Regions from separate parts of the Streptomyces qaidamensis genome, predicted to be linked through region 2. Evidence: predicted binding sites of a transcription regulator. Region 2 holds the regulator's gene; each other region holds the start of a gene.

Region 1 (3,259 bases), 2.4 Mb from region 2:
CGACCTGGTCGAGCTTGAGGCCGACCTCCTCGGAGACGACCGTGGCGCCGGTGAGGATCGCCAGGTCCTGCAGCATCGCCTTGCGGCGGTCGCCGAAGCCGGGGGCCTTCACGGCGACGGCGTTGAAGGTGCCGCGGATCTTGTTCACGACGAGGGTGGAGAGGGCCTCGCCCTCGACGTCCTCGGCGATGATCAGCAGCGGCTTGGAGGCGTTGGACTGGATGACCTTCTCCAGCAGCGGCAGGAGGTCCGCGATGGCGGAGATCTTGCCCTGCGTGATGAGGATGTACGGGTCGTCCAGGACGGCTTCCATGCGCTCCTGGTCCGTCACGAAGTACGGCGACAGGTAGCCCTTGTCGAAGGCCATGCCCTCGGTGAAGTCCAGCTCCAGACCGAAGGTGTTGGACTCCTCGACGGTGATGACACCGTCCTTGCCGACCTTGTCCATCGCCTCGGCGATGAGCTCGCCGACCTGGGAGTCCTGGGCGGACAGACCGGCGACGGCGGCGATGTCGGACTTCTCGTCGATCGGACGGGCGGTCGCGAGGAGCTCCTCGGAGACCGCGGCGACGGCGGCGTCGATGCCCTTCTTCAGGGCGGCCGGGGAGGCACCGGCGGCGACGTTCTTCAGGCCCTCGCGCACGAGCGCCTGGGCGAGCACGGTCGCGGTGGTCGTACCGTCACCCGCGATGTCGTTGGTCTTGGTCGCCACCTCCTTGACCAGCTGGGCACCGAGGTTCTCGTACGGGTCCTCGACCTCGACCTCACGGGCGATGGTCACACCGTCGTTGGTGATGGTGGGAGCGCCGAACTTCTTGTCGATGACGACGTTGCGGCCCTTGGGGCCGATCGTCACCTTGACCGTGTCGGCAAGCTTGTTGACGCCGCGCTCGAGGGCGCGACGGGCGTCCTCGTCGAACTTCAGGATCTTCGCCATGGGAGCGTGAGCCCTCTTCCGGAATCTGGGGTGAACGGCACTGCGCCCCGGGCGCCCGGCTCATTGACGATCGCGGGGGCCAGGGGCGCAGTTCAAAGCAAGGTGCTTGGGGTGAATTACTTCTCGACGATCGCGAGCACGTCGCGGGCCGAGAGGACGAGGTACTCCTCGCCGTTGTACTTCACCTCGGTGCCGCCGTACTTGCTGTAGAGCACGACGTCGCCGACGGAGACGTCGAGCGGAAGACGGTTGCCGTCCTCGAACCGGCCCGGGCCCACGGCCAGGACGACGCCCTCCTGGGGCTTCTCCTTGGCGGTGTCCGGGATGACCAGGCCAGAGGCGGTGGTCTGCTCGGCGTCGAGCGGCTGGACCACGATGCGGTCCTCGAGCGGCTTGATGGCAACCTTGGAGCTGGTGGTCGTCACGATCCGACCTCCCCCTTCGGAGATCACGGGGTTGACTGTCTGAGGTGGCGACCAGGTGGATCCGTCGTCGCGGGTGCCGGACCTGCCCGTCGCTGTGTTGGCACTCTCCTAGGGGGAGTGCCAGAGCCGAGACTATGACTGCGATTAGCACTCGGTCAAGCGGACTGCTAATTGCCCGCGGCGCGTCGGCCGGGCGTTCTCTCCAGGTGGTCCTCCAGCCGCCCCACCCGCAGCCCCCGTTCCCCGATCTCCCGCAGCAGGCGCTCGGTCCGTTCCGTGAGGGTCAGGGACCCGGTCTCGCCGGACGGCACCGAGACGATGTCTCCGGCGCGCAGGGCGGGCTCGCCCCGGGTGTAGGTCAGTTCGCCGCCGGCGCCCAGGGACGCGCGCCACAGGACGACCGCCGTGATGCCGCAGTCGGCGGCGGCGCGCAGGGTCGTCGTGTCGTAAGTGCCGTAGGGCGGGCGGAAGAGGCGGGGGCTGATGCCGAAGCGGGAGCGGAGCTTGTGCTGCTGGCCGCAGATCTCGGCGCGCTGCCCGGCGTAGGGCAGGCCGCGCAGGGCGGGGTGGTCCAGGGTGTGGTTCTGGATGGAGGCGCCGACCGCGCGCAGCCGGGCGAAGTGGCCGTAGCCGGGTCCCACGACGCTGTCGGTCAGGAACATGGTGACCGGGAGCCGCCGTTCGCGGACGAGGCCGACGAAGCGGGGGTCGCGTTCGGCGCCGTCGTCGTAGGTGAGGAAGACGACCGGGTCGCGGGTGGGGACGTGGTCCACGACAGGGGGCAGGCTGCTGCTGTCACCCGCCGCGCGTGCCGGGTCCTGCGCGCGGCCGTCGACGGGGCCCGGCCGCTCCCCCGCTGCCCCGGCGCAGCCGGCCAGCAGGGCCGCGCACAGTACGGCGGCGGCCGGCCGCCTCACAGGTAGTCCTCCAGCCGCCCCACCGCGTACCCCTGAGCCGTGACCTTGTCCAGGAAGCGGCGGATCATGTCGGCCATCGTGCCCTTCCACTGGTCAGGGCCCCGGAAGTGCGTGAGGACGATGTCCCCCGGGCGCAGCTTGCGGTCCCCTTCGCGGTACTCCCAGTGGTCGGCGAAGACCTCCTGGTTCCACAGGGGCACGTACGCGATGCCGCAGGCCTTGGCGGCGCGCAGGGTCGCCCGGTCGTAGCTGCCGAAGGGCGGACGGAAGAGGTCGGGACGTGTGCCGAACCGCTTCTCCAGGTAGCGCTGCATGCCGCAGATCTCGCGCTTCTGCGCCCGGTACGACAGGCCCCGCAGATTGGGGTGGTGGAGGGTGTGGTTGTTCAGGACCACGCCCCTGGACTGCATCTTGCGGAAGTAGCGGGTGTCGTCCTTGACCAGGTAGCCGCTGAGGAAGGCGGTGTACGGGACGCCCAGGTCGCTCATCATCCGCAGGAACGCCCGGTCCTTCTCGGCGCCGTCGTCGATGGTGAGGAAGACGACCTTGTCCCGGGTGGGCACCGTGGTGAAGACGGGTGGGAGGTTCGACCTGTGGTGGCCGTTCACCTCGAAGCCCTTGCGGGTCCTGATCCTCGGCTTCTCCGCCGGGGGCGGCGGGGCGGCGAGGGGGACCCTGCGCAGGTCCCAGCGGTGCGCGGCGGCGACCCGGGCGGCGTGCGCGGCGCGCAGCTTGCCGGCGTACGAGTCGAGCGCGCGGGCCGGGGGTGCGTCGAGGGGCTGCTGGCCGCCGGCCGGGGTGACCTGGTCGCCGCCTCCTTCCTGTGCGCACCCGGAGGCGATGGCGGCGAGCACGAGCACGGCGAGGCCGATCCGTACGCGTGCGGGCGCACGCCCCCCTGCCCGACTTTTGTCATTTTGTACGACTGCTCGCATGGTGCCGGATCCTCGCAGCCCCTCCCGCCGATCCCGGTCCGACAC
Region 2 (3,259 bases):
CGGTGAGGCTCCGGATCTGCTTGATCTCCTGGTACATCCCGTCGGCGGTCTTGTACCCGGCGGCGAGGAACCCGAGCCCGCCCGCCTCGCACACGGCAGCGGCGAGCTGGGGTACGGAGACGCCGCCCGCCATGGGGGCCTGCACGATCGGGTGGGGGAAGAGATCGGTCAGTGCGGAGGACATGACCGCATGTTGTCACGTCCTCCGAACAACTCCGAAACCGGCCTGCCGACTGGCATAGACCAGAGGAACAAGCGCCTCTTGTCGCCTGAGGGGCGCCCGGTCAGCGACCGTTGAACGCGTCCCTCAACCGCGAGAACAACCCCTGCCGCCCGGCCGACTGCGCCTGCCCGGAGGACGACCCCCGGGCCCCCGGGCAGCGGCCGGACCACTCACGTCAGCGACCGTTGAACGCATCCTTCAACCGCGAGAACAACCCCTGCTGCCCCGGCTGGAACTGCCCCGTCGGCCGCTCCTCGCCCCGCAGCTTGGAGAGCTCACGCAGCAGGCGTTCCTGCTCGGGGTCGAGCTTGCTCGGGGTCTGGACCTCGACGTGGACGATGAGGTCGCCTCGTCCGCCGCCGCGCAGGTGTGTGACACCCCGGCCGTGCAGCGGGATCGACTGGCCGGACTGGGTGCCCGGGCGGATGTCGACCTCCTCCATGCCGTCGAGCGTCTCCAGCGGCACCTTCGTGCCGAGGGACGCCGCCGTCATGGGGATCGTCACCGTGCAGTGCAGGTCGTCGCCGCGCCGCTGGAACGTGCTGTGCGGCAGCTCGTGGATCTCGACGTAGAGGTCACCGGCCGGACCGCCGCCGGGACCGACCTCGCCCTCGCCGGCGAGCTGGATCCGCGTGCCGTTGTCGACACCGGCCGGGATCTTGACCGTGAGCGTGCGGCGGGACCGGACGCGGCCGTCGCCCGCGCACTCCGGGCACGGGGTCGGCACGACCGTGCCGAAGCCCTGGCACTGCGGGCACGGACGGGACGTCATGACCTGGCCCAGGAAGGACCGGGTGACCTGCGAGACCTCACCGCGGCCGCGGCACATGTCACACGTCTGGGCGGAGGTGCCCGGGGCCGCGCCCTCACCGCTGCAGGTGTTGCAGACGACGGCCGTATCGACCTGGATGTCCTTCGTCGTGCCGAAGGCCGCCTCGTCGAGCTCGACCTCGATGCGGATCATCGCGTCCTGGCCGCGGCGGGTGCGCGAGCGCGGTCCGCGCTGCGACGCCGTGCCGAAGAACGCGTCCATGATGTCCGAGAAGTTCCCGAAACCGCCGGCTCCGAAGCCGCCCGCGCCGCCGCCGCCGGCCTGCGAGAGCGGGTCGCCGCCGAGGTCGTAGACCTGCTTCTTCTGCGGGTCCGACAGCACCTCGTAAGCGGCGTTGATCTCCTTGAACCGCTCCTGGGTCTTCGGATCGGGGTTGACGTCCGGGTGCAGCTCGCGGGCGAGCCGCCGGAAGGCCTTCTTGATCTCTTCCTGCGACGCGTCGCGGCGCACGCCGAGTACGGCGTAGTAGTCCGTGGCCACTACGACTCCGCCAGGATCTGTCCGACGTACCGTGCCACTGCGCGTACCGCTCCCATCGTTCCCGGGTAGTCCATGCGGGTCGGTCCGACCACGCCGAGCTTGGCGACTGCCTCGCCGCCCGAACCGTAGCCGACCGACACGACGGACGTGGAGTTGAGTCCTTCGTGGGCGTTCTCGTGACCGATCCGTACGGTCACGCCCGGATCCTGCGCCTCGCCGAGCAGCTTGAGGAGCACGACCTGCTCCTCAAGCGCCTCCAGCACCGGCCGGATCGTGAGAGGGAAGTCATGCCCGAAGCGGGTCAGATTGGCGGTGCCGCCGATCATCAGCCGCTCCTCGTTCTCCTCGACGAGCGTCTCCAGGAGTGTGGAGAGCACCGTGGAGACCGTACCCCGGTCCTCGTGCTCGAACGCCTCCGGGAGATCCTCCACCAGACTCGGCACATCCGCGAAACGGCGGTTCGCCACGCGGCTGTTGAGCCGCGCGCGCAGATCCGCGAGCGAGGCGTCGCCGAAGGGCGCCGGGCAGTCGACCACGCGCTGCTCGACCCGCCCCGTGTCCGTGATCAGCACGAGCATCACCCGCGCGGGCGCCAGGGAGAGCAACTCCACATGCCGCACGGTCGAGCGCGTCAGCGACGGGTACTGCACGACGGCGACCTGGCGCGTGAGCTGCGCGAGCAGCCGTACCGTGCGCGCCACGACGTCGTCGAGGTCGACGGCACCCTCCAGGAAGTTCTGGATCGCGCGCCGCTCGGGCGCGGTCATCGGCTTGACTCCGGCGAGCTTGTCGACGAACAGGCGGTAGCCCTTGTCGGTGGGGATGCGCCCGGCGCTGGTGTGCGGCTGGGCGATGTACCCCTCGTCCTCCAGGGCCGCCATGTCGTTGCGGACGGTCGCCGGGGAGACGCCGAGGCTGTGCCGCTCGGTGAGGGCCTTGGAGCCCACCGGCTCCTCGGTGCCGACGTAGTCCTGGACGATGGCGCGCAGCACCTGAAGCCTGCGTTCACTGAGCACCGCGCACACCTCCAGAAGTCGTCCGCTCGTGGTCCTGTCTGTCGAGCCTGGCACTCTGCGCGTGCGAGTGCCAGCATTCCCCCGCCCAGTGTACGGCGGTGGGGTACTCCCCCGGCAAGGCTGGTCGTGCGGCGCCGTGCCCCGAGCGGGGCGCACCGCTAGCGTCGCCCTATGACGGTGACTTGGGAAGACCTCGGATGGGAGCGCGTGGCCGCCGGTGTGGGGCGGTGCCGGCTGCCGGTGTGGGACTGCACGATCGGGCTGGTCGCCGGAGAGGGGGCGGTCCTCATGATCGACGCGGGGTCGAGCCTCGCCGAGGGCGCGAAACTGGGCGCGCAGGCGCGGGCACTCACCGGTCACCGTGTGACACATCTCGCGCTGACCCACCCGCACTTCGACCATGTCTTCGGCGCCGCGGCGCTCCCGGACACCGAGGTGTTCGGCGCGGTGGGCGTGGACGCGCTGCTGACGCGGGTGCGGGACCGCGAGGAACTGCGCGAGGACGGGGTGCGCCAGGGCCTGGCGGCGCCCGCGGCCCAGGAGGCGGCGGAGCGGCTGGCCCCGCCCGGCCACCTGGTCTCCGGCGAGTGGACCCTCGACCTGGGCGGCGGACGGCAGGTGCTGCTGGCGAACGTCGGCCCGGGGCACACCGCGCACGACCTGGCGGTGCTGGTGCCGGGCGATCCGGAGGTGGTGTTCTGCGGCGAC
Region 3 (3,259 bases), 1.1 Mb from region 2:
CAGCTCGGCTGGCAGCTGCCGGACCAGCTGGTCGTGCCGATCGCCTCCGGCTCGCAGCTGACGAAGATCGACAAGGGCCTTCAGGAGCTGATCAAGCTCGGTCTGGTGGAGGACAAGCCGTACAAGATCTTCGGCGCGCAGGCCGAGGGCTGCTCGCCGGTGTCCGTCGCCTACAAGGCCGGGCATGACGTCGTTCGGCCGCAGAAGCCGAACACCATCGCCAAGTCGCTCGCCATCGGCAACCCGGCGGACGGGCCCTACGTGCTGGACATCGCGCGGCGGACCGGCGGTGCGGTGGAGGACGTGAACGACGAGCAGGTCGTCGACGCGATCAAGATCCTTGCTCGCACCGAGGGGATCTTCGCGGAGACCGCCGGTGGGGTGACGGTGGGTGTCACCAAGAAGCTGATCGAGAGCGGGCTGCTGGATCCGTCGAAGACGACGGTGGTGCTCAACACCGGGGACGGTCTCAAGACGCTGGACGCAGTGGCGGGCACGGGTCTGACGGCGACCATTCGCCCCAACCTCGAATCGTTCCGTGAGGCCGGGCTCGTCTGAGCGTCGTTGTTCGCTGCGGGGCCGTGGGGGGCTGGTCGCGCAGTTCCCCGCGCCTCTGAGCGCGATACCCAACCGGAGGTTTTGAAGTCATGAGCGTCACCGTTCGCATCCCCACCATCCTGCGCACCTACACCGGCGGGCAGGCCGAGGTCGCCGCCGACGGGGCGAACCTCGGCGAGGTCATCGCCGATCTGGAGAAGAACCACACCGGGATCGCCGCCCGGGTGCTCGACGACCAGGGCAAGTTGCGCCGGTTCGTCAACGTCTACGTGAACGACGACGACGTGCGGTTCGAGCAGGGCCTGGAGACGGCGACGCCGGACGGTGCCGGTGTGTCGATCATTCCCGCCGTCGCCGGCGGCTGAACCGGTCGACCGGCCCGATTGTTACCTTCGGTAACGACAATTACCGAGAGTTCACCGAATTGCCCCCTCCGTGAGAGAAGCGGAGGGGGCAATTCTGTGTGGTTGAGCGGGGTACAGTTGGGGAACGCGGTATCGATCCTCTGATCGGAACCCTGAATTCCTGCCGCGAGCCCGACAAGATGTAGCCAAAGTGTGCACGTCTTTCGCGCCTTTTGTTCCTTTTGTGTAGCCCGATTTGCCCTGAATTCGGGCGAGTTCTCCCCACATTCCGGACCCTGCGCGTCCAGAATTCTCGTCCGATTGACCTGTTGCAGACGGCAGTTGGACAGATACATTCAGCCGCGGTCGACGCGTTCCGGCGCACGCCCCCAACCGTGGGGGGTGAGGTCTGACCCGGGTCCGCGAAGTGTGGATCTGTGCAAGGGCCAGTAATAGGGGAGTTAGGCATGGCTCAGGGCACCGTCAAGTGGTTCAACGCGGAGAAGGGGTACGGCTTCATCGCGGTCGACGGTGGTGCGGATGTTTTCGTCCACTACAGCGCGATTCAGATGGACGGCTACCGCACCCTTGAAGAGGGCCAGCGGGTCGAGTTCGAGATCTCGCAGGGCCAGAAGGGACCGCAGGCCGACATGGTTCGCGTCTCTGCCTGAACGCGCACCACGACCAACGCTCAAGCGACCGGTCTTCTCAGAAGGGCCCGTACCCCCCGGGGTGCGGGCCCTTCCGCGTGCCCGCAGGGCCCGCCGGCCGGTGTTCGCGGGCGGCTGACGTCCCTGCCCGATCCCCTGCGGGCGCTTGCACTCGCAGGGGTCGAGTGCTAATCATTGCGTTAGCACTCTGAAGGTGAGAGTGACAACGTAAGGACCGGGTCGGTGAGGCCCAGGACCGGATGGGGCAAGGAACCAGCCGGTCGGGGCCGTCCGTCGCGGGCGCGGGCGCGGTCCGAAGTAATCACCCCCAGTCCTGGAGGGACCACTTCACATGGCCAAGATCATCGCGTTCGACGAGGAGGCGCGGCGCGGCCTCGAGCGCGGCATGAACCAGCTCGCGGACGCCGTCAAGGTGACGCTCGGCCCCAAGGGCCGCAACGTCGTCCTCGAGAAGAAGTGGGGCGCGCCCACGATCACCAACGATGGTGTCTCCATCGCCAAGGAGATCGAGCTCGAGGACCCGTACGAGAAGATCGGCGCCGAGCTGGTCAAGGAAGTCGCCAAGAAGACGGACGACGTCGCCGGTGACGGTACGACCACCGCGACCGTTCTCGCCCAGGCCCTGGTCAAGGAGGGCCTGCGCAACGTAGCCGCCGGCGCCAACCCGATGGCTCTCAAGCGCGGTATCGAGAAGGCCGTCGAGGCCGTCTCCGCCGCCCTGCTGGAGCAGGCGAAGGACGTCGAGACCAAGGAGCAGATCGCCTCCACGGCCTCCATCTCCGCCGCCGACACCCAGATCGGCGAGCTCATCGCCGAGGCCATGGACAAGGTCGGCAAGGAAGGCGTCATCACCGTCGAGGAGTCCCAGACCTTCGGTCTGGAGCTGGAGCTCACCGAGGGTATGCGCTTCGACAAGGGCTACATCTCGGCGTACTTCGCGACCGACATGGAGCGTATGGAGGCCGTCCTCGACGACCCGTACATCCTGATCGCGAACTCCAAGATCTCGAACGTCAAGGACCTGCTCCCGCTCCTGGAGAAGGTCATGCAGTCGGGCAAGCCGCTGCTGATCATCGCCGAGGACGTCGAGGGCGAGGCCCTGTCGACCCTGGTCGTCAACAAGATCCGCGGCACCTTCAAGTCCGTCGCCGTCAAGGCCCCGGGCTTCGGCGACCGCCGCAAGGCGATGCTGCAGGACATCGGCATCCTCACCGGCGGCGAGGTGATCTCCGAGGAGGTCGGCCTCAAGCTGGAGAACGCCACGGTCGACCTCCTGGGCAAGGCCCGCAAGGTCGTCATCACCAAGGACGAGACCACCATCGTCGACGGTGCCGGCTCCGCCGAGCAGGTCCAGGGCCGGGTCAACCAGATCCGCGCCGAGATCGAGAACAGCGACTCGGACTACGACCGCGAGAAGCTCCAGGAGCGCCTGGCGAAGCTCGCCGGCGGCGTGGCCGTCATCAAGGCCGGTGCCGCCACCGAGGTGGAGCTCAAGGAGCGCAAGCACCGCATCGAGGACGCCGTGCGCAACGCCAAGGCGGCCGTCGAGGAGGGCATCGTCGCCGGTGGTGGCGTGGCCCTGCTGCAGGCCTCCCAGGTCTTCGAGAAGCTGGAGCTCGACGGTGACGAGGCGACCGGCGCCAACGCCGTGAAGCTCGCCCTGGAGGCCCCGCTGAAGCAGATCGC

Evidence for each region. The regulator HrcA, encoded in region 2, represses chaperone genes, less so after heat shock. The targets are predictions, from matches to a motif close to TTNGCACTCNGNNNNNCNGAGTGCNAA.
Region 1: a site for HrcA is predicted at 1,460-1,486, ahead of groES (co-chaperone GroES). Genes of this name have one in related genera too.
Region 3: a site for HrcA is predicted at 1,753-1,779, ahead of groL (chaperonin GroEL). Genes of this name have one in related genera too.

What each region holds. Positions count from the first base shown of each region.
Region 1 covers NZ_CP015098.1:5,492,463-5,495,721, reverse strand. Annotated here, with positions in the region: gene groL (chaperonin GroEL) at 1-937, opposite strand, end outside; gene groES (co-chaperone GroES) at 1,054-1,362, opposite strand; gene A4E84_RS24570 (polysaccharide deacetylase family protein) at 1,530-2,279, opposite strand; gene A4E84_RS24565 (polysaccharide deacetylase family protein) at 2,276-3,214, opposite strand.
Region 2 covers NZ_CP015098.1:3,050,119-3,053,377, forward strand. Annotated here, with positions in the region: gene A4E84_RS13370 (nitronate monooxygenase) at 1-184, opposite strand, end outside; gene dnaJ (molecular chaperone DnaJ) at 399-1,535, opposite strand; gene hrcA (heat-inducible transcriptional repressor HrcA) at 1,535-2,551, opposite strand; gene A4E84_RS13385 (MBL fold metallo-hydrolase) at 2,723-3,259, shown strand, end outside.
Region 3 covers NZ_CP015098.1:4,126,135-4,129,393, reverse strand. Annotated here, with positions in the region: gene thrC (threonine synthase) at 1-558, shown strand, start outside; gene A4E84_RS18045 (MoaD/ThiS family protein) at 648-923, shown strand; gene A4E84_RS18040 (cold-shock protein) at 1,370-1,573, shown strand; gene groL (chaperonin GroEL) at 1,905-3,259, shown strand, end outside.